3 regions of the Streptomyces sp. NBC_00076 genome follow, and region 2 is predicted to be linked to each of the others. Evidence: riboswitches for the same ligand, from Rfam matches in the RefSeq annotation. Region 2 holds a riboswitch; each other region holds the start of a gene.
What was found. Region 2 has a riboswitch for cyclic di-AMP ahead of OHA64_RS29555 (NlpC/P60 family protein). Riboswitches for the same ligand answer to the same signal wherever they lie in the genome.
Positions count from the first base shown of each region.

Region 1 (5,797 bases), 4.8 Mb from region 2:
GCAGTTGTTGGCTCCGGTGCTGTAGCTGCTGCGCAGCCACCGCGCGTCGGGCAGATCGGTAGTGGAAGGTACGTGCCGAGGCAGTGCGGTCATGGTGCCTCCTTACGCGCCGTCACCTATCGCGGCGATGTAATCCAACGAGTCCTTGGGCGAAAGGGCGTGAAACTGAAGGGAGTTGAAGGCCTCGGTGTAGGCCTGAAGGTCTTCTTTCCGTTCGAGGTAGAGGCTACTCGTCAAGTGGTCGAGAACAACCACATCCAGATCAGACGTGCTCGAAAATGAGAAGATAACGAAAGGCCCGGTGACACCTATGTGTGCCCCGGCTGCGAACGGCAGTACCTGCAACCGCACTTGGGGCAGCCGTGCGGCCTCGACCAGGCGCTCCAGCTGTCGCTCCATCACCTTGGGGCCGCCGACCTCGCGCCGCAGCACCGCCTCGTCCAGTACGGCGCCCAGTGTCAACGGCGGTTGCGATCGCAGCACGTCCTGCCTGGCCAGCCGCACCTCGACCAGTGCGTCCACCCGCTCGTCGTCCAGGCCGTCGGCCGCCGCCCTGGTCACCGCCCGGGCGTACTCCGCCGTCTGCAACAGGCCGGGCACCACGGAGGTCTCCAGCGTGCGCATCTCGCTCGCCTGCGACTCCAGGCTGATGAAGTCCCGGTAGGTGGGCGGCAGCACCCCGCGGTACGCGTGCCACCAGTGATGCCGGCCGGTGCTCTCGTCGGACCCCGCCAACACCAGCAGCAACTCCCGTAGTTGAGAGTCACGCACTCCGTAGGCATCCAGCAGTAATCGCACATCGGCCGGTTTCACCCCACTGGCGCCGGTCTCGATGCGGCTCACCTTCGACTGGTGCCAGCCCACCAACCGAGCCGCCTCACCACTCGTGAGCCCCGTACCGGTGCGCAGGGAACGCAGTTCCGCGCCCAGTTTCCGGCGGCGCACCGCGGGACCGTGCTGCATGGCTACTCCTTACTCCAACCGAGGCACCCAAATACGCTCTGTCGTCATAGAGTTCACCGCTTCGAGCGACAGATATATGCATTCCTTGGTGGATCGCCTCCCGTGACCGCCGCGGTAATGGCAGTCTGGCGACGAAGCACCAGTCCGGGACCGTACTCGAACCATCCGCTCCGTGTCGGACTGCGGGCCCCTGGGAAAGGGACGACGTCGCCATGGCAGACCATCTGGAAGCATCCGTCACTCTGCCGAGCGTTCCCGCCTCGGTCTCCGCGGCCCGCGCCTATGTGCTCACCACCCTGGTGGAGTGGGGACTGGCGGCGGACTCGGACATCGCCGACAGCATCCGGCTGATCGTCTCCGAACTCACGACGAACGCCGTGCAGCACACGTTCGGGCAGTCACCCACCTTCACCGTGGACATCGCGCTCGACCGTGACGAACACCTGCGCATCGGTGTCACCGACAGCCACCCGCGATTCCCCCAACGACTGCCGGCCGCCGTCCAGCAGGACAACGGCCGGGGGATGGTGATCATCCGGTGGCTGGCCGCCGAGTGCGGCGGCAAACTGAGAGTCAGGCCCACCCGGGAGGGCGGCAAGACGGTCTTCATCGAACTGCCGTGGTCCGTCCCGGCCGAGCCGGTACCGGCGGCGGGACAGCAGGAGCCGTAGCCGTGCGGTGGGCGCGGCCATGGGTGAACGGGCACCCCGAAAGGCCCCACGGGGGCGACGGCGTGTCAGCTCGCCGTCGCCCCGCGCGGGAGGGTCACTTGACCCGGCCGTACCAGACGCTCTTCGTCCAGATCTTCTGCAGTCGGACGACGTCCCCGGTCTTCGGGGAGTGCCAGAGTTTGCCCTTCCCGGCGTAGATGCCGACGTGGTACACGTTCGAGCCCGAGTGGAAGAACACCAGGTCTCCCGCCTTGCGGCTCTTGGAGGAGATGTGGCGCGTCTTGTTGTACTGCTGGGCTGCCGTGCGGGGCAGCTTCTTGCCCGCTTTCTTGAACGAGTACAGCGTCAGTCCGGAGCAGTCGAACCTCTTCGGTCCGGTGGCCCCGTACTTGTACGCGGAGCCCTTCTTGGACGCCGCGACCTGGAGTGCCTTCGTCGCCGGCGTGGCGGCCGCGGCGTCGGAGGCGACACCCGGGACCACGATCGAGCCGCCGACGGCGGCGATGGCGAAGGCCGAGGCCGTACCGGCCCGGACCATGAGCGACGGGACACGATTGAGCGCAGTCATGCGCAACCCTTCGTCAGCCGCCTGTGAAGGATGACCTGTCGGATTCGGGCTGACAAAGTTGCCCGGCCGCTGACGCGGCTTCACCCCAAGGGCTGCTCGACCCGGCGTCTCCCATGCGGAGACGACCGTTCCGGCGACCCGTCGTGCTTGGGTCCTCCACTCCTGCCGATCCACTCCTGTCGACCGGTCATCCGGGCGGCGGCAGGACTCGGCGCCCGCCCGGATCGCCCCGCCGTTGTGGCGGGGTCTTGTCGTCAGTCACGGATCTTGACTCACGGATGTCCCAAAAACCCAATGGAACCGAGGGTTTGTGTTGTTACTCACCACTCACCCGTTCGGGTGGACACCCTCGTGTTCGAAGGGCTGTTGAAGGGCTCGCAGGTGCCCGGACCAGCATCGGAACGTCCTGATTCGTCCCCTGACTACGCGCGTTGCGCAAGCTGGAAGGGCCGATAAAAGGAGCCGCGTCTACTCCGAACAGCGGTACCCCGTTTGGTCCGTTTCGGCTCCGGTCCGGACGCTCGGGGGCGGGGCGGCGTGTCCGGACCGGCTGGCAGTGCGTCAACTGCCGGAGGTCGGCGGCACCGTGACGCGGGCCGTGCGGCGCTCCCCGTCCAGCACGCGCAGCGCACGCGCCAGCGTGTCGGCGTGCAGCTCGGTCTCGCCCCGACGGTGCATCAGCTCCAGCGCGTCCCGCAGCGCGGCCGCCTTGCCGACCAGCGCCTGCGCGGCACGCAGTCCTCGGTACGTGTCCCCGTGCTGCGCCGGGTTGATCCGGCCGAGCAGGTCGACCACGTCGAGGTAACGGTCGATCAATTCGCCCTCGGCGCTGGTGAGGGCGGGCAGCGGTGGCAGATCGGGCAGCATCGGGGGGTCACCTCGCGCCGGGTGCGGGACGTGAGGCCTTGCGGCTCGGGACGAGGCGGTCCACCAGGCCGTACTCCACGGCTTCCTCGGCGGTGAGGATCTTGTCCCGCTCGATGTCCGCGTGCACCTGTTCCGGCGTCCGCCCGGTGTGCCGTACGAGCAGCTCCTCCAGTCGGCTCCGTACCCGGGTCAACTCCTCGGCCTGAATGGCCAGATCGCTGGCCTGCCCCTCGATCGGCTCGGTGAACGCGGGCTGGTGGATCACCATCCGTGCGCCGGGCAGCGCGGAGCGCTTGCCCGGCGTGCCCGCGGCGAGCAGCACCGCGGCCGACGAGCCGGCCTGGCCCAGGCAGAAGGTCTCCACGTCGCACGTGACGTACTGCAGCGTGTCGTAGATCGCCGACATCGCGGTGAACGAGCCGCCGGGGGAGTTGATGTACAGCGAGATGTCCCGGTCGGGGTCCTGGTGTTCGAGGTACATCAACTGGGCCATCACGTCGTTCGCCGAGATGTCGTCGATCGGTGTGCCCAGGAAGACGATCCGCCCCTCCAGGAGCTTCGAGTACGGATCCATCGTCCGGGACCCGGAGCTGGTGCGTTCGGTGAACTCGGGCAGGACGTGGCGGGCGGACGGTCGGGTCATGGGTACCCCTCCTTCGGCGTCTGTAAAAAATGTACAGGATGTACGTGACGTTATGATGGGGACGCGTTCTAGTGATCAAGTTAAATGCCCAGGTCAGAGGCGCTCTTTTGCTCCTTGTGGGGGATCGTGTCTCACATTCCTGTCACTGTTTGCCGGGGGGGGCGTCGCCCTCACCTCCGGGACCTCCCCGGTTGTTCCCCCGATGTCGCTGGCCGGCCCTGACCTGCGAGATTGTCGCGGCTCGCCGCGGTATGAGCGTCCGTCAACGGGTGCGGGAGGCTCGGCTCTTCACTGCCGTACGTCAGCTGGCCGACTGGATCCTCAAGGAATGCCTCCAGAAGGCCGATTGGAATGCCGAGAAGCCGTACCTCATCCGAACGTGATCCCTTGATTTCTGCTGGTCAGGCATGGTTTCGCACGGGTGAGGGAGGCATGCGGCGTCTTGTGTCCGCTTCATGACCGAGGGGTGCGGTGACGTCGGTGTTGGGAATGCTGGAGGAGCGGGAGGCGGCTGCCCGTTTGCGGGTGGACGGTCTGCGGGAGGAAGCCGCGCGGTTGGCTGAAGTGTTGGAGGCCGCGGAGACCGAGCTGGACCGGCGGGTGATCGCGCGGGAGGAACTGGTCGAGGCCCTGGCTGTGTCCGCCGCCGGGACGATTGCCGTGACCGAGGTGGAGCAGGAAACAGTGTGCTCACCGGTGCCGGTGCCGGGCTCGACGGTGCCGCGTGGCGGGAGGGGCTGCCGGTGACGGTGCTGCCACCGGTGCCCGTGCCGAAAACCTCATCCACCCAGGTGGGAGGCGGTATGCGGAATGCGTGGGGCCTTGAGCGCGGATGCTCGGATCGGTACTCTCGCGCGGCTGGCGATCACCCGGCATGATGGCTGGTCGTGCTGCTGCGACTGGCCTGCCTGACCGTGACGAACGCGTTCGCCGTGTCTTCCACCTGGGCATCGGTGATGGTGCAGGGCGCTTCGGGACGTGGCTCGTCAGCCAGCCCGTCGAGCCGGCGTTGCAGAAATCTGGCCCGCCATCGTGCAACGGTCCCAGCAAGTCGATGTCGTCGACGACGATGAGGTCGCACCTGGTGAGCTTGGCGGCGGCCTTGGAGACCGTGTTGTCGACGGTGGCCCGCCCGAGATGGGCGGTGAGCGATTCCAGGGTGAAGCAGGCGACCTTCATGCCCTGGTCGATCGACTGGTTCGCCAGTGCCTCCGCCCAGGTGGCTCTTTCCCGTGCCGCTGGGCCCGGCGACCGCCAAGTTCTCCGCCCGGCTGGCCCATGCCAGCGTCATGAGCGCGTGCGGGTGGGAACCGGGATCGAGGATTCGGCCTCTTTCCAGGAGTCGAAGGTCTTGCCCCGAAGGCAGCTGGGCAAGACGGCGGTGATTTGCGCCGCGTCGCCTCGTCCCGGCCCTTGATCTCCGTTTCCAGGAGAATCCGGACGACCTCGGCCGGGTCCCAGCGTTGTGATCTCGCGGTCACAACCGGCGCTACCTGGTTCCTGGACGAGATCCGCAATGACCTCGCTGGTCGAGTCGCGCTGCCGGTCGAAGCGCTGCCCACGGACGAGACCCGCGACCTGCTTGTGCATGGCAGGTAAGCAGCTCTGTAAGTGCGCTCCCCATCTCGACGATCGACCGGCTGCGAGTTCGGGACTGACTCAAGCATCAAGGAGATCTGAGATCTGACCTCGGGCCGCATCCGGAGGCCGAGTCCGGCGCACGCACTCCGCGGCCTCCACTGGACTTCCGAATACGTTCCGAATACTATGGATCCATGACCATCTCAGCAGACCTCCCCGTGGCGACTCGGCGCTCCTCGGACCTGAGCAAGCACTCCGCCGAGGTCTTCGCCGAAGCCGAGGACCACCCCGTGACGGTGACCCGGCGCGACGGCGAGGCTCTGGTCCTGATGTCGCAGCGCGAGGCCGAAGGTCGTGCCCGCTTGCTGAACTTTGCCGCGCAGCTCATCACCGTCACCCTCGACGACCGCGGCTCGCTCGCCGAGCGGATGTCCAAGGCCTTCCCTTGGATGCTCGCGCTGTCGTCGGCCGACCGGGAGTCCTGCGCGCAGGACCTCGTCGATG
Region 1 is NZ_CP108242.1:1,690,755-1,696,551, reverse strand. Features, by position in the region: gene OHA64_RS07800 (DUF397 domain-containing protein) at 1-93, opposite strand, end outside; gene OHA64_RS07795 (helix-turn-helix domain-containing protein) at 103-963, opposite strand; gene OHA64_RS07790 (ATP-binding protein) at 1,176-1,634, shown strand; gene OHA64_RS07785 (C40 family peptidase) at 1,729-2,202, opposite strand; cyclic di-AMP (ydaO/yuaA leader) riboswitch at 2,205-2,348, opposite strand; gene OHA64_RS07780 (hypothetical protein) at 2,764-3,069, opposite strand; gene OHA64_RS07775 (ATP-dependent Clp protease proteolytic subunit) at 3,077-3,712, opposite strand; gene OHA64_RS07770 (hypothetical protein) at 4,184-4,459, shown strand; partial or broken gene OHA64_RS07765 (helix-turn-helix domain-containing protein) at 4,650-4,754, opposite strand; partial or broken gene OHA64_RS07760 (hypothetical protein) at 4,817-4,891, opposite strand; gene OHA64_RS07755 (prevent-host-death protein) at 5,488-5,797, shown strand, end outside.
Region 1: linked by a shared signal. The riboswitch ahead of OHA64_RS07785 (C40 family peptidase) and the one ahead of OHA64_RS29555 (NlpC/P60 family protein) in region 2 are both predicted to bind cyclic di-AMP.

Region 2 (5,797 bases):
CACCCCACCCGCGTACCCCCCGCGAACGGCATCTGGTCGATCGGGGCCAGGCGTACCGGTGCTGAGGGGTTCGGGGCGTGGATCATCTGGCCGTTGCCCACGTACAGGCCTACGTGGCTGATGCCGGAGTAGAAGAACACCAGGTCGCCCGGGAGCAGTTCGGAGCGGGAGACGCGTTGGCCTGCGCCGATCTGGGCGTAGGTCGTGCGCGGGAGGGACACGCCCGCGGAGCGGTACGCGGCGAGGGTGAGGCCCGAGCAGTCGAATGCGGCCGGGCCGGTCGCGCCCCACACGTAGGGGCTGCCCAGTTTGGAGTAGGCGAAGGAGACGGCTGCCGCCGCACGGGAGTTGGGTGCGTCGGAGGTGGCCGTCCCGGTCGCCGCCAGGCGGTCCCGCGCGGTGCCGGTGGAGCGTGCGGCGCGGGCCGTGCCGCCGCCGCCCGCCCCGTACCGGGCCCGTTCCTCGGCGGGTAGTCCTGACAGCAGCCGTCGGGCCGTGGTCAGCTTCCCGTTGACCGTCTCCTTGTGCCGCTTCAGCTCCGCCTGCCGGGACTTCAGCGAGGTCAGCTCGATGCGCGCGGCCCCGCGTAACCGTTCGATCTCCCGCAGCTGTCCGCGCACGTTCGCGACGGACGTGGCCTGCCTGCTGCCGGCCCGCTCGACGAACTCGGCCCCGTCCAGGTACTGGTCGGGATCGTCGGACAGCGCGAGTTGCAGCGCGGGATCAAGGCCGCCGTCGCGGTACTGCGCCCTGGCCATCGAACCCAGCGAGTCCCGGGCCGAGTTGAGCTTCTCCGTCCGGCGTGCCGCTTCGTCCCGCAGCGTGGAGAGGCGCTGCTGCGCGGTGTCCGCCTTCTCCTTCACGCCGTTGTACTTCTCGGTGGCGATCTCCGCCTCCTGGTACAGCCTGTCCACCTTCGCCTTGACCTGCGCCGGCGTCAGCTGGGGCTCGGCGTGTCCGGTCCCGTCGAAACCCGTCGCCGTCGCCGCGCCCGCGAGGGCGATCGTCGCCGCCGCGCGGGCCGTGTTGCCGCTGACCGAACGTTGCCGGGGCTTGCGGTGCGCTGCCAACTGGACTGCACGTCCTTTCGTACGACCGCCTGATCCGTACGAACGCCAAGCGGAGCGGACGTACGGCCGCCCCGGGGGGCGGATGACGCGTCCGGCGGCGCCCCGCACAGGGGGAGCGGACCGCCGCCGGACCTTCTCGGCGGTGGTGGCCGACTGCCGCCCCTGGCCCGGGCGGCGGTGGGGAGTCGGTCACCTGGTGAAGGACGCTAAACCCGACTGTGACGGCTCGGTAACGGGATGTACGGAAGTGCCGCGAGAGGACCGGCTGGTGACCGTATGTGACCGTGATTCGACTTCGGTGCCGTCGTCTTCACGCAGAGCGATGACCGAGGTGGGGAATGCGCGCCCCGGGATGTCCGCCAGGTGCTATGGCCGCATATATGCAAGATCCGATCCGGTGCGGAGGGCCGGAATGCGGGGAGGGCCGGTGTCAGGTGCCTCCCGCACCCTGATTAGGCTCCGGCCTCATGGACGTACTCATCCATCTCTTCGTCGGCCTGCACATCATCGGCATCGCCTCGCTGCTCGGCGGCTTCCTCACCCAGATGAAGGCGATGGGCCGGGGCACCGCCCGCTTCGTCCCGGCGATGCTGCACGGCGCCCTGACGATGCTCGTCACCGGCGCGATCCTGGTCGGCCTCAACCAGGCCGACGACCAGCCCGTCAACAACATCAAGATCGGTGTGAAGCTGGCCCTGCTGATCGTGATCCTCGGCCTCGTCTATGTGAAGCGGGACGACGAGCGGGTGGACAAGAGCATGTTCGGCGTGGTGGGTGCGCTGACCACGGCGAACATCTTCATCGCGGTGCTGTGGACGTGATCTCCGGACGGTCGGCGGCGTAGGCCGACAGGACCGCGCCCGCGGCACAACGCGCGGGCGCGGCACAAGGAGGGCAGCCCCCGCGCCGGAGGCGGCGGCGGACCGACACCGCCCGCCTCCGGACGGGAACGGTCAGGCCGGTCGCACCACGCGGTAGATCGACGACTCGCCGTCGTAGTAGATCGACTCCTCGCGGACGTACGCGCCCGGCTTCGGAGCGTGGATCATCATGCCGTTGCCGATGTACATGCCGACGTGGCTGATGTCGTCGTAGAAGAACACCAGGTCACCGGGCTGGGCGGCGGAGAGGGAGACCGTGGTGCCGGCGTTGACCTGGTCGTAGGTGACGCGCGGGATGTCGACGCCGGCGGCCTTCCAGGCGGCCTGGGTGAGGCCGGAGCAGTCGTAGGAGTCGGGGCCGGTGGCGCCCCAGACGTACGGCTTGCCGATCTGGGCGCGGGCGAAGGCGAGCGCCTTCTCGGCCTTGGTGGCGTACGAGGCGTCGGGCGCGTCGGACGAGGTACCGGTCGAAGTGCCGGTCGAGGACGAGGAGCCCGTCGAGGAGCCGCTGTCCTGCTGCTGAGCCGCCGCCTCCCGGGCCTGCTGCTCCGCCGCCTGTTGCTGCTGCGCCAGCTCGGCGGCTCTGCGCTTCGCCTCCTCCTGCTTCTTCTCCTCGATCGCGGCGAGCCGCGCCTTCTCCTCGGCGGTCAGCTGCGACAGCATGCTGCGGGCGTCGGCGAGTTTCTTCTGGACGGTCGCCTTGGCCGTCTTCAGGTCGCCCTGCGACTCGGTGAGCGTCTGGAGGCTCTCGGTGGCCTCCTTGCGCTTCTCCATCGTCGCGGACTGCTCGGTGACGTACTCGTCGACCGCGCCCTTCTGCCTGTTGGTCAGCCGGCCCATCAGCTGGGTCTGGTCGAAGTAGTCCTGCGGGGAGTCCGCGAGCAGGAAGGTCGCGGTGTCGGGTGCGGAGGCACCGGTGCGGTACTGGGCGGCGGCGAAGGAACCAAGCTCCTCCCGCGCCTCGTTGAGCTTCTGGGTGCGCTGGGCGACGTCTTCGAGGAGAGTGTCGACTTGTTTGCGCTGCTTCCCGGTCTTCTCCTTGGCCGCGTTGTACTTGTCGGTCGCCGACTCCGCCTGGCGGTACAGGTCGTCGACCTTCTGTTCGACCTCTTCGAGGCTGGGTTTGTCGTCGGCGGGGACGGCTTGCGCCGATTGGGACAGCAGGGCGACGGAGGTGAGGGCCGCCGTGGCGAGGGCCGGGGTCCGTATGCCTGCTACGCGCGTACCAGCGGGACGCGACTTGCGGTGCGACGCCAAGGGAGGCGACTCCTTCCACGTTCCGCCTACCGAGTTAGCTGTCGGGTTCGGGCGGGAGATGCGGAAGGGTTGCCCTACGGCCTTGTCCCAGGGGGAGTTGGGCCGATTCACCCCAAGTTCGGTGGGTCCCCGGTTCCATTCGCGCGGCGGCGCTGCGGATTCGGCGGAGGCCGCGCGGCCCGGCGAGGTTCGCCGGTGGAGGTCGTACGGCCTGTCCGGCACGGTAGCCAACTCGTGTGGCCGCTGTGAAGGTTGATGTTCGATATGCCCGATACATTTTTGTGACCTTCAGTCAGAGCGTGGCTGATCGTAGTAGGTTCATGGTGATTTTCCTTGATCTGTAATGACTCGTTCTGTTTCGTGAGCTCGGCGATGTCCGCCCGTTTCGGTCGGCCCGGACGGCAAGGTCCACGTCCCCGCCTGGTCCGTCGCGGACCGTGATGGCGTCATCTCGAAGGGTGAGTGAGGCCGGGTGGACGGTTCCGGAAGACCCTCGGGGTCTGGGCCCGCCGCCGGATTCCGGCGATGTTCTCGGGGTGGCGGCGGGCTGTCAGTGGGGGGTCCTAGACTCGGAGTGCGATGAGCAGCCTCTTTGATGACAGCTTCCTGGCGAACCTCCAGGCCCCTCGCGGGCACGAGGAGGGACCCCCGCCGCCACCCGAGGACGATCACGTACCGGAGCCCGTTCCGGACGATCTGTTCGGCGGGAAGTTCGACGTGCCGCCGGACCGGGACACCCACTACCGCGACGGTGCCCCGCGCCCGGCGGTGGACCCGGCCGCGCTCCTGGAGGGGCTGAACGAGAACCAGCGCGAGGCCGTCGTGCACGCCGGTGCCCCGCTGCTCATCGTGGCAGGCGCCGGTTCGGGCAAGACCCGTGTGCTCACGCACCGCATCGCCTACCTGCTCGGCGAGCGGAACGTGCATCCGGGCCAGATCCTCGCGATCACCTTCACCAACAAGGCCGCCGGCGAGATGAAGGAGCGCGTCGAGCAACTCGTCGGCCCGCGCGCGAACGCGATGTGGGTGATGACCTTCCACAGCGCGTGCGTCCGCATCCTGCGCCGGGAGTCGAAGAAGCTGGGCTTCACCTCCTCCTTCTCGATCTACGACGCCGCCGACTCCAAGCGTCTGATGGCCCTGGTCTGCCGCGACCTGGACCTCGACCCCAAGCGCTTCCCGCCGAAGTCCTTCAGCGCCAAGATCTCGAACCTGAAGAACGAGCTGATCGACGAGGAGGACTTCGCCGCCCAGGCCACCGACGGCTTCGAGAAGACCCTCGCCCAGGCCTACGCCATGTACCAGTCGCGGCTGCGCGAGGCGAACGCCCTCGACTTCGACGACCTGATCATGACGACGGTCAACCTGCTCCGCGCCTTCCCGGACGTCGCCGACCACTACCGCCGCCGCTTCCGGCACGTCCTCGTCGACGAGTACCAGGACACCAACCACGCCCAGTACTCCCTGGTCCGGGAGCTCGTCGGCACCTCCGAGCACCCGGTGGACGTACCGCCCAGCGAGTACGACCTCCAGCCCGCCGAACTGTGCGTGGTGGGTGACGCCGACCAGTCGATCTACGCGTTCCGCGGCGCGACCATCCGCAACATCCTCCAGTTCGAGGAGGACTACCCGGACGCGACGACGATCCTGCTCGAGCAGAACTACCGCTCGACGCAGACGATCCTCACCGCCGCCAACGCGGTCATCGAGCGCAACGAGTCCCGCCGTCCCAAGAACCTGTGGACCAACGCGGGCGCGGGCGCGCGCATCACCGGCTATGTCGCCGACACCGAGCACGACGAGGCGCAGTTCGTCGCCGACGAGATAGACCGCCTCACGGACGCGGGCGACGCGAAGGCCGGCGATGTCGCCGTCTTCTACCGGACGAACGCCCAGTCCCGTGTCTTCGAAGAGATCTTCATCCGTGTCGGCCTGCCCTACAAGGTCGTCGGCGGTGTCCGCTTCTACGAGCGCAAGGAGGTCCGGGACGTCCTGGCCTACCTGCGGGTCCTCGCCAACCCGGAGGACTCGGTGCCGCTGCGGCGGGTCCTGAACGTGCCCAAGCGCGGCATCGGCGAGCGCGCCGAGGCGATGATCGACGCACTGTCCCAGCGGGAGAAGATCAGCTTCCCGCAGGCGCTGAAGCGGGTCGACGAGGCGTACGGCATGGCCGCGCGCTCCACGAACGCCGTGAAGCGGTTCAACACGCTGATGGAGGACCTCCGTACCGTCGTCGACTCCGGCGCGGGCCCGGCGACCGTCCTGGAGGCGGTGCTCGAACGCACCGGCTACCTCGCGGAGTTGCAGGCCTCCACCGACCCCCAGGACGAGACCCGGATCGAGAACCTTCAGGAACTCGCCGCCGTCGCCCTGGAGTTCGAACAGGAGACCGCGGAGGGGGAGGCGTCCGGTTCGCTCTCCGACTTCCTGGAGCGGGTGGCCCTGGTCGCCGACTCCGACCAGATCCCCGACGAGGAAGAGGACGGCTCCGGAGTCATCACCCTGATGACCCTGCACACCGCCAAGGGCCTGGAGTTCCCGGTCGTGTTCCTGACCGGCATGGAGGACGGCGTCTTCCCCCACATGCGC
Region 2 is NZ_CP108242.1:6,456,808-6,462,604, forward strand. Features, by position in the region: gene OHA64_RS29545 (NlpC/P60 family protein) at 1-1,070, opposite strand, end outside; gene OHA64_RS29550 (hypothetical protein) at 1,538-1,891, shown strand; gene OHA64_RS29555 (NlpC/P60 family protein) at 2,024-3,208, opposite strand; cyclic di-AMP (ydaO/yuaA leader) riboswitch at 3,216-3,384, opposite strand; gene pcrA (DNA helicase PcrA) at 3,788-5,797, shown strand, end outside.

Region 3 (5,797 bases), 2.0 Mb from region 2:
GCACCCGGGCTGCTGTCCTGGCCCGCCTGGCAGGCACTGCACGCCGCCGACCGCGTGCTGTGCGCGGACGGCGCGCATCCGCAGCTGCCCTATCTGCGTGAGGCGGGGACAACGGTCGACGAGGCGTCGCCTACCGCCGAGGAGCTGGTCGCCGCCTGCGCCGAGGGCAGGACGGTGGTCGTGGTCGCGACCGGTGAGGGCGAGTCCACCCTCACGGACGGCCTCGCCCGCCTCGCGGGCTCCGGCCGCGTCTCGATGCCCGAGCTGGAGTTGCTCCCCGCCTCCTACGACCTTCCGGGCGCTCGCCTCCTCGACCTCGTCCAGGTCATGGACCGCATCCGCGCCGAGTGCCCCTGGTCGTCCCAGCAGACCCACAAGGGCCTGGCGAAGTACGGCATCGAGGAGGCGTACGAGCTCGTCGAGGCGATCGAGGAGGGCGACCGCGACGAACTGCGGGAGGAGCTCGGTGACGTCCTCCTCCAGGTCGTCTTCCACGCCCGCATCGCCGAGGAGGGCCGCGCCGAGGACGGCACCGACCCCTTCTCCATCGACGACGTGGCCGGCGGCATCGTCGCCAAGCTCATCCACCGCCACCCTCATGTCTTCGGCGACGAGACCGCGACGACCCCCGAGGAGGTCAAGGAGCACTGGCTGCGCACCAAGGCGATCGAGAAGCGCCGCGAGTCGGTGACGGACGGCATACCCCTGGGCCAGCCGGGCCTCGCCCTGGCGGCGAAGCTGGCGTCACGGGTCCGCACGGCAGAGCTCGACGTACCGCTCCCGACCGGCGAGGGCGTCGGCTACGAGCTGCTGACCCAGGCGGTCCGGGCGGAAGCGGCCGGAGTGGACCCGGAGGCAGCACTGCGCGCGGCCGCCCGGGCCTACCGGGACGCGGTACGGGCTGCTGAGGGACTCGGCACGCAGGGCCTGCCCCACGATCCGGATACCGTCACGGAGTGACCGACCAGCCCGCCTCCACGAGCCCCGCCCCGGAACTCTTCACCTGGGAGTTCGCCACCGACCCCTACCCGGCGTACGCCTGGCTCCGGGAGCACGCCCCCGTCCACCGGACGAAACTCCCGAGTGGCGTGGAGGCATGGCTGGTCACCCGCTACGCCGACGCCAAGCAGGCCCTCGCCGACCAGCGCCTCTCGAAGAACCCGGCGCACCACGACGAGCCCGCGCACGCCAAGGGCAAGACCGGTATCCCCGGTGAGCGCAAGGCCGAGTTGATGACCCATCTGCTCAACATCGACCCGCCGGACCACACGAGACTCCGGCGCCTCGTGTCGAAGGCGTTCACTCCGAGACGGGTCGCCGAGTTCGCCCCTCGGGTGCAGGAACTGACCGACGATCTGATCGACGGGTTCGCGGAGAAGGGGAGTGCCGATCTGATTCACGACTTCGCGTTCCCCCTGCCCATCTACGCGATCTGCGACCTGCTCGGCGTCCCCCGTGAGGACCAGGACGACTTCCGGGACTGGGCGGGCATGATGATCCGTCACGGGGGCGGGCCGCGCGGCGGTGTAGCCCGGTCGGTGAAGAAGATGCGCGGCTATCTCGCCGAGCTCATCCACCGCAAGCGAGAGGCACTCCCCGCCGAGAGCACCCCCGGCGAGGACCTCATCTCGGGTCTCATCCGAGCCTCCGACCACGGCGAGCACCTCACCGAGAACGAGGCCGCCGCGATGGCCTTCATCCTGCTGTTCGCCGGTTTCGAGACCACCGTCAACCTCATCGGCAACGGCACCTACGCCCTGCTCACCCACCCCGAGCAGCGCTCCCGCCTCCAACAGTCCCTCGCAGCCGGGGAACGCGGCCTCCTGGAGACCGGCGTCGAGGAACTCCTGCGCTACGACGGCCCCGTCGAGCTCGCCACCTGGCGGTTCGCCACCCGGCCGGTCAGCATCGGCGGGCAGGACATCGCGGCCGGCGACCCCGTGCTCGTCGTACTCGCCGCCGCGGACCGGGATCCGGAGCGGTTCGCGGATCCGGATGTGCTCGACCTCTCACGAAGTGACAACCAACACCTCGGATACGGCCACGGCATCCACTACTGTCTCGGCGCGCCCCTCGCCCGGCTGGAGGGCCAGAGTGCGCTCGGTACGCTCCTCACCCGCCTCCCGGACCTGCGACTCGCCGTGGATTCGGCTGATTTGCGCTGGCGTGGCGGGCTCATCATGCGCGGACTGCGTACGTTGCCCGTCGAGTTCACGCCGCGTGGTCGAGTCCCTCACCTGCGTAAAGGTGACACGCCCTCAATTTTGTGATCTTCACGTGATCTACGCGGCATTAACTTGTGACAAGTGATCGTCTGCCTATACGTTCACGGATCAACGCTGCGGCGAGTGTCATCCGCCGCACGGTCACCGTTGTCTCGCGAAAGGTTCTCCGCATGCTCTCCGGGAACGGCCGGCATCGTCGCCCCCGTCAAGCTCCGGCTCTCCTCGTCGCGGCCGGCGTGACCGGCTCCGCCATCGCCATCCCGCTGCTCGGTGCCACCGGCGCCAGTGCGGCCACCGGGACCACGTGGGACCAGGTCGCCAACTGCGAGACCGAGGGCTCCTGGAGCGCGAACGAAGGCGACGGGTACTACGGCGGCCTCCACATCGCCCAGAAGGACTGGGAGCGGTACGGCGGCCTCGACTACGCCTCGCGCGCCGACCAGGCCAGCCGCAACCAGCAGATCGCCGTCGCGGAGAAGATCCTCGCCGACCAGGGTGTCGGCTACTGGTCCACCTGCGGGCTGCTCAACGGACTCACCAAGAGCTCCGAGGCGGCCGATGTCGACACGGGTGTGGGGAGCGAGACGGGGTCGGGCGAATCGGACTCGTCCGGATTGTTGGACTCTGAGGGCTCATCGACTGGTTCGTCCGGAAGTGGATCCTCGGATGAGGGGTCGGGTACGCCTTCGGCCTCCGCCTCGAACACTCCCTCCGGCTCGCCTTCAGGCTCCTCCTCCGGGGCGTCTTCGGACGGCTCGAGCGGGGCGGGCGACTCGGCCGAGTCCGACGCGTCCGCCGACTCCGGATCCAGCGCCTCAAGGGGATCCGGCGAAACGTCCACAGGTGCGACAAAGCAGGACGAATCAGACAACTCCTGGCGGGTGGGCGGCTCTTCGAGCCTGGTCGACACCGGGGCGCTCGGGGGCGGCAAGCACCGCGGCGGCAGTGCCGACGAGGACGCGGCCGTCGACGCCGACACTGGCACCTCCACAGGCCGCCACGCCGTCGGCGGCGGCTCGTACACCGTCGGGATCGGGGACACCCTCGAGTCCATCGCCGACTCCCTTGACCTTCCCGGCGGATGGCGTGCCCTCTACGAGGAGAACAAGCAGGAGATCGGCTCCGACCCGAGTCGTATCGTCCCCGGTCAGACCCTTGGACTTGGTGCCGAATAGGGCTAAACCGACGGGAGTTCGCGTCATACTTCGCCATCGAATGTCTGGTTTGGTGAAAGTGTGGGATGAGTCTCAGAAGACCTGATCGTCTTTGAAATTCCGCGGATCGCGTGTCTACCGTCGGGACCGCTCGCCAACACGAGCCCCGGCTGCCGCAACGCCGAATCCTGCCAGCGGCCGTCCGGGAACAGTCGTCGCGTCAAGCGCCGTAGGCAGGAGCGGGGGACCCAAGGTAAGCGCCGGGCTCAGCAGTTGAGCTGGACCCGGCTTGGGGTGAAGCCGCGTCCCGGAAGGGACGCGGCCGGGCAACTCAACCGGCCCGAACCCGACAGCTCACCTCGCAGGCGTCGGTGAGGGGATCAACCATGCTGTTTTCCGGCAAGGGCAAGCACCGTCGTCCGAACAAGACCACTCGCGCCGCCGCGATCGCCGGAGTCACCGGTGTCGCCATCGCCGCTCCGCTGATGGCGGCCGGCAACGCCTCCGCCGCCACCGCCTCCGAGTGGGACACCGTCGCCCAGTGCGAGTCCGGCGGCAACTGGTCCATCAACACCGGCAACGGCTACTACGGTGGCCTGCAGTTCTCCGCCTCGACCTGGGCCGCGTACGGCGGCACGCAGTACGCCTCGCAGGCCAACCAGGCCTCCAAGGCACAGCAGATCGCCGTCGCCGAGAAGGTTCTCTCCTCCCAGGGCAAGGGCGCCTGGCCGGTCTGCGGCAAGGGCCTGTCGAGCTCCGGCTACGACGGCAGCACCGACACCTCGTCGAACAGCTCCAGCAGCTCGAACAGCTCCAGCTCCTCGGAGACCAGCACCCGTTCCTCCGAGCAGCCGGCCTCCCGTTCCCAGGAGCGCCCCGCGGCCAAGAAGACCGTCACCACCCCGACCGGCAAGAAGGTCAAGAAGGGTGACGGCGAGTACAAGGTCGTCAAGGGTGACACCCTCAGCTCGATCGCCGAGAAGCACAAGGTCAAGGGCGGCTGGGCCAAGCTGTTCGAGCTGAACAAGGACATCGTCCAGGACGCCAACCTCATCTACCCGGGTCAGCAGCTGCACCTGAAGTAGTAGGCGGCGCCCACCCGAACCACAGCGCCCTCACAACCGTGGTCCTCACACTGAGGACCTCGTGAGGGCCCCCGCCCCCACGGGCTCCCCGCTCCGGTGCGTCTCCCCCGTACGCACCGGAGCGGGGCTTTTTCGTACGGACTTTCTCGCGACTTCGCGCGCTCTTCCTCGCCACGCTTTGTTCCGTTCGGAAACAATTTCCTCTCGGTTCTGCCCAAGGGGTGGGCGACAGGCTGGCCGATCGCCCCTGGGCGGTTAGGCTCATCCCGCGGAGCCGACCGCGACTCCGTGCACCATGGGGCCTCGCGGCCCCGCGTACCCGCGTCACATCCCAGAAGGAGATGCTCGTGCCGTCCATCGACGTCGTCGTAGCCCGGGAAATCCTGGACTCCCGAGGCAACCCCACGGTCGAGGTCGAGGTCGGCCTCGACGACGGCAGCACGGGTCGTGCCGCCGTTCCGTCCGGTGCCTCCACGGGTGCCTTCGAGGCCATCGAGCTCCGCGACGGTGACCCCAACCGCTACCACGGCAAGGGTGTCGAGAAGGCCGTCCTCGCCGTCATCGAGCAGATCGGCCCGGAGCTGGTCGGCTACGACGCCACCGAGCAGCGCCTGATCGACCAGGCCATGTTCGACCTGGACGCCACCGACAACAAGGGCTCCCTCGGCGCCAACGCCATCCTCGGCGTCTCCCTGGCCGTCGCCCACGCCGCCTCCGAGGCCAGCGACCTCCCGCTTTTCCGCTACCTGGGCGGCCCGAACGCGCACCTGCTGCCGGTGCCGATGATGAACATCCTGAACGGCGGCTCGCACGCCGACTCGAACGTGGACATCCAGGAGTTCATGATCGCCCCGATCGGCGCGGAGTCCTTCTCCGAGGCGCTGCGCTGGGGCACCGAGGTCTACCACACCCTCAAGAAGGTGCTGAAGGGCCGCGGCCTGTCCACCGGTCTCGGCGACGAGGGCGGCTTCGCCCCGAACCTCGGCTCCAACCGTGAGGCCCTCGACCTCATCCTCGAGGCGGTCAAGGAAGCCGGCTACACCCCCGGCGAGCAGATCGCCCTCGCGCTCGACGTCGCCGCCTCCGAGTTCTACAAGGACGGCGTCTACACCTTCGAGGGCAAGGAGCGTTCCGCCGCCGAGATGACGGACTACTACGCCGAGCTCGTCGAGGCGTACCCGCTCGTCTCCATCGAGGACCCGCTGTTCGAGGACGACTGGGCCGGCTGGAAGACCATCACCGACCGGCTCGGCGACAAGGTCCAGCTGGTCGGCGACGACCTGTTCGTCACCAACCCGGAGCGCCTGGCCCGCGGCATCGACGACGGCGCCGC
Region 3 is NZ_CP108242.1:4,408,419-4,414,215, reverse strand. Features, by position in the region: gene OHA64_RS19905 (nucleoside triphosphate pyrophosphohydrolase) at 1-960, shown strand, start outside; gene OHA64_RS19900 (cytochrome P450) at 957-2,270, shown strand; gene OHA64_RS19895 (transglycosylase family protein) at 2,396-3,400, shown strand; cyclic di-AMP (ydaO/yuaA leader) riboswitch at 3,595-3,762, shown strand; gene OHA64_RS19890 (transglycosylase family protein) at 3,766-4,464, shown strand; gene eno (phosphopyruvate hydratase) at 4,812-5,797, shown strand, end outside.
Region 3: linked by a shared signal. The riboswitch ahead of OHA64_RS19890 (transglycosylase family protein) and the one ahead of OHA64_RS29555 (NlpC/P60 family protein) in region 2 are both predicted to bind cyclic di-AMP.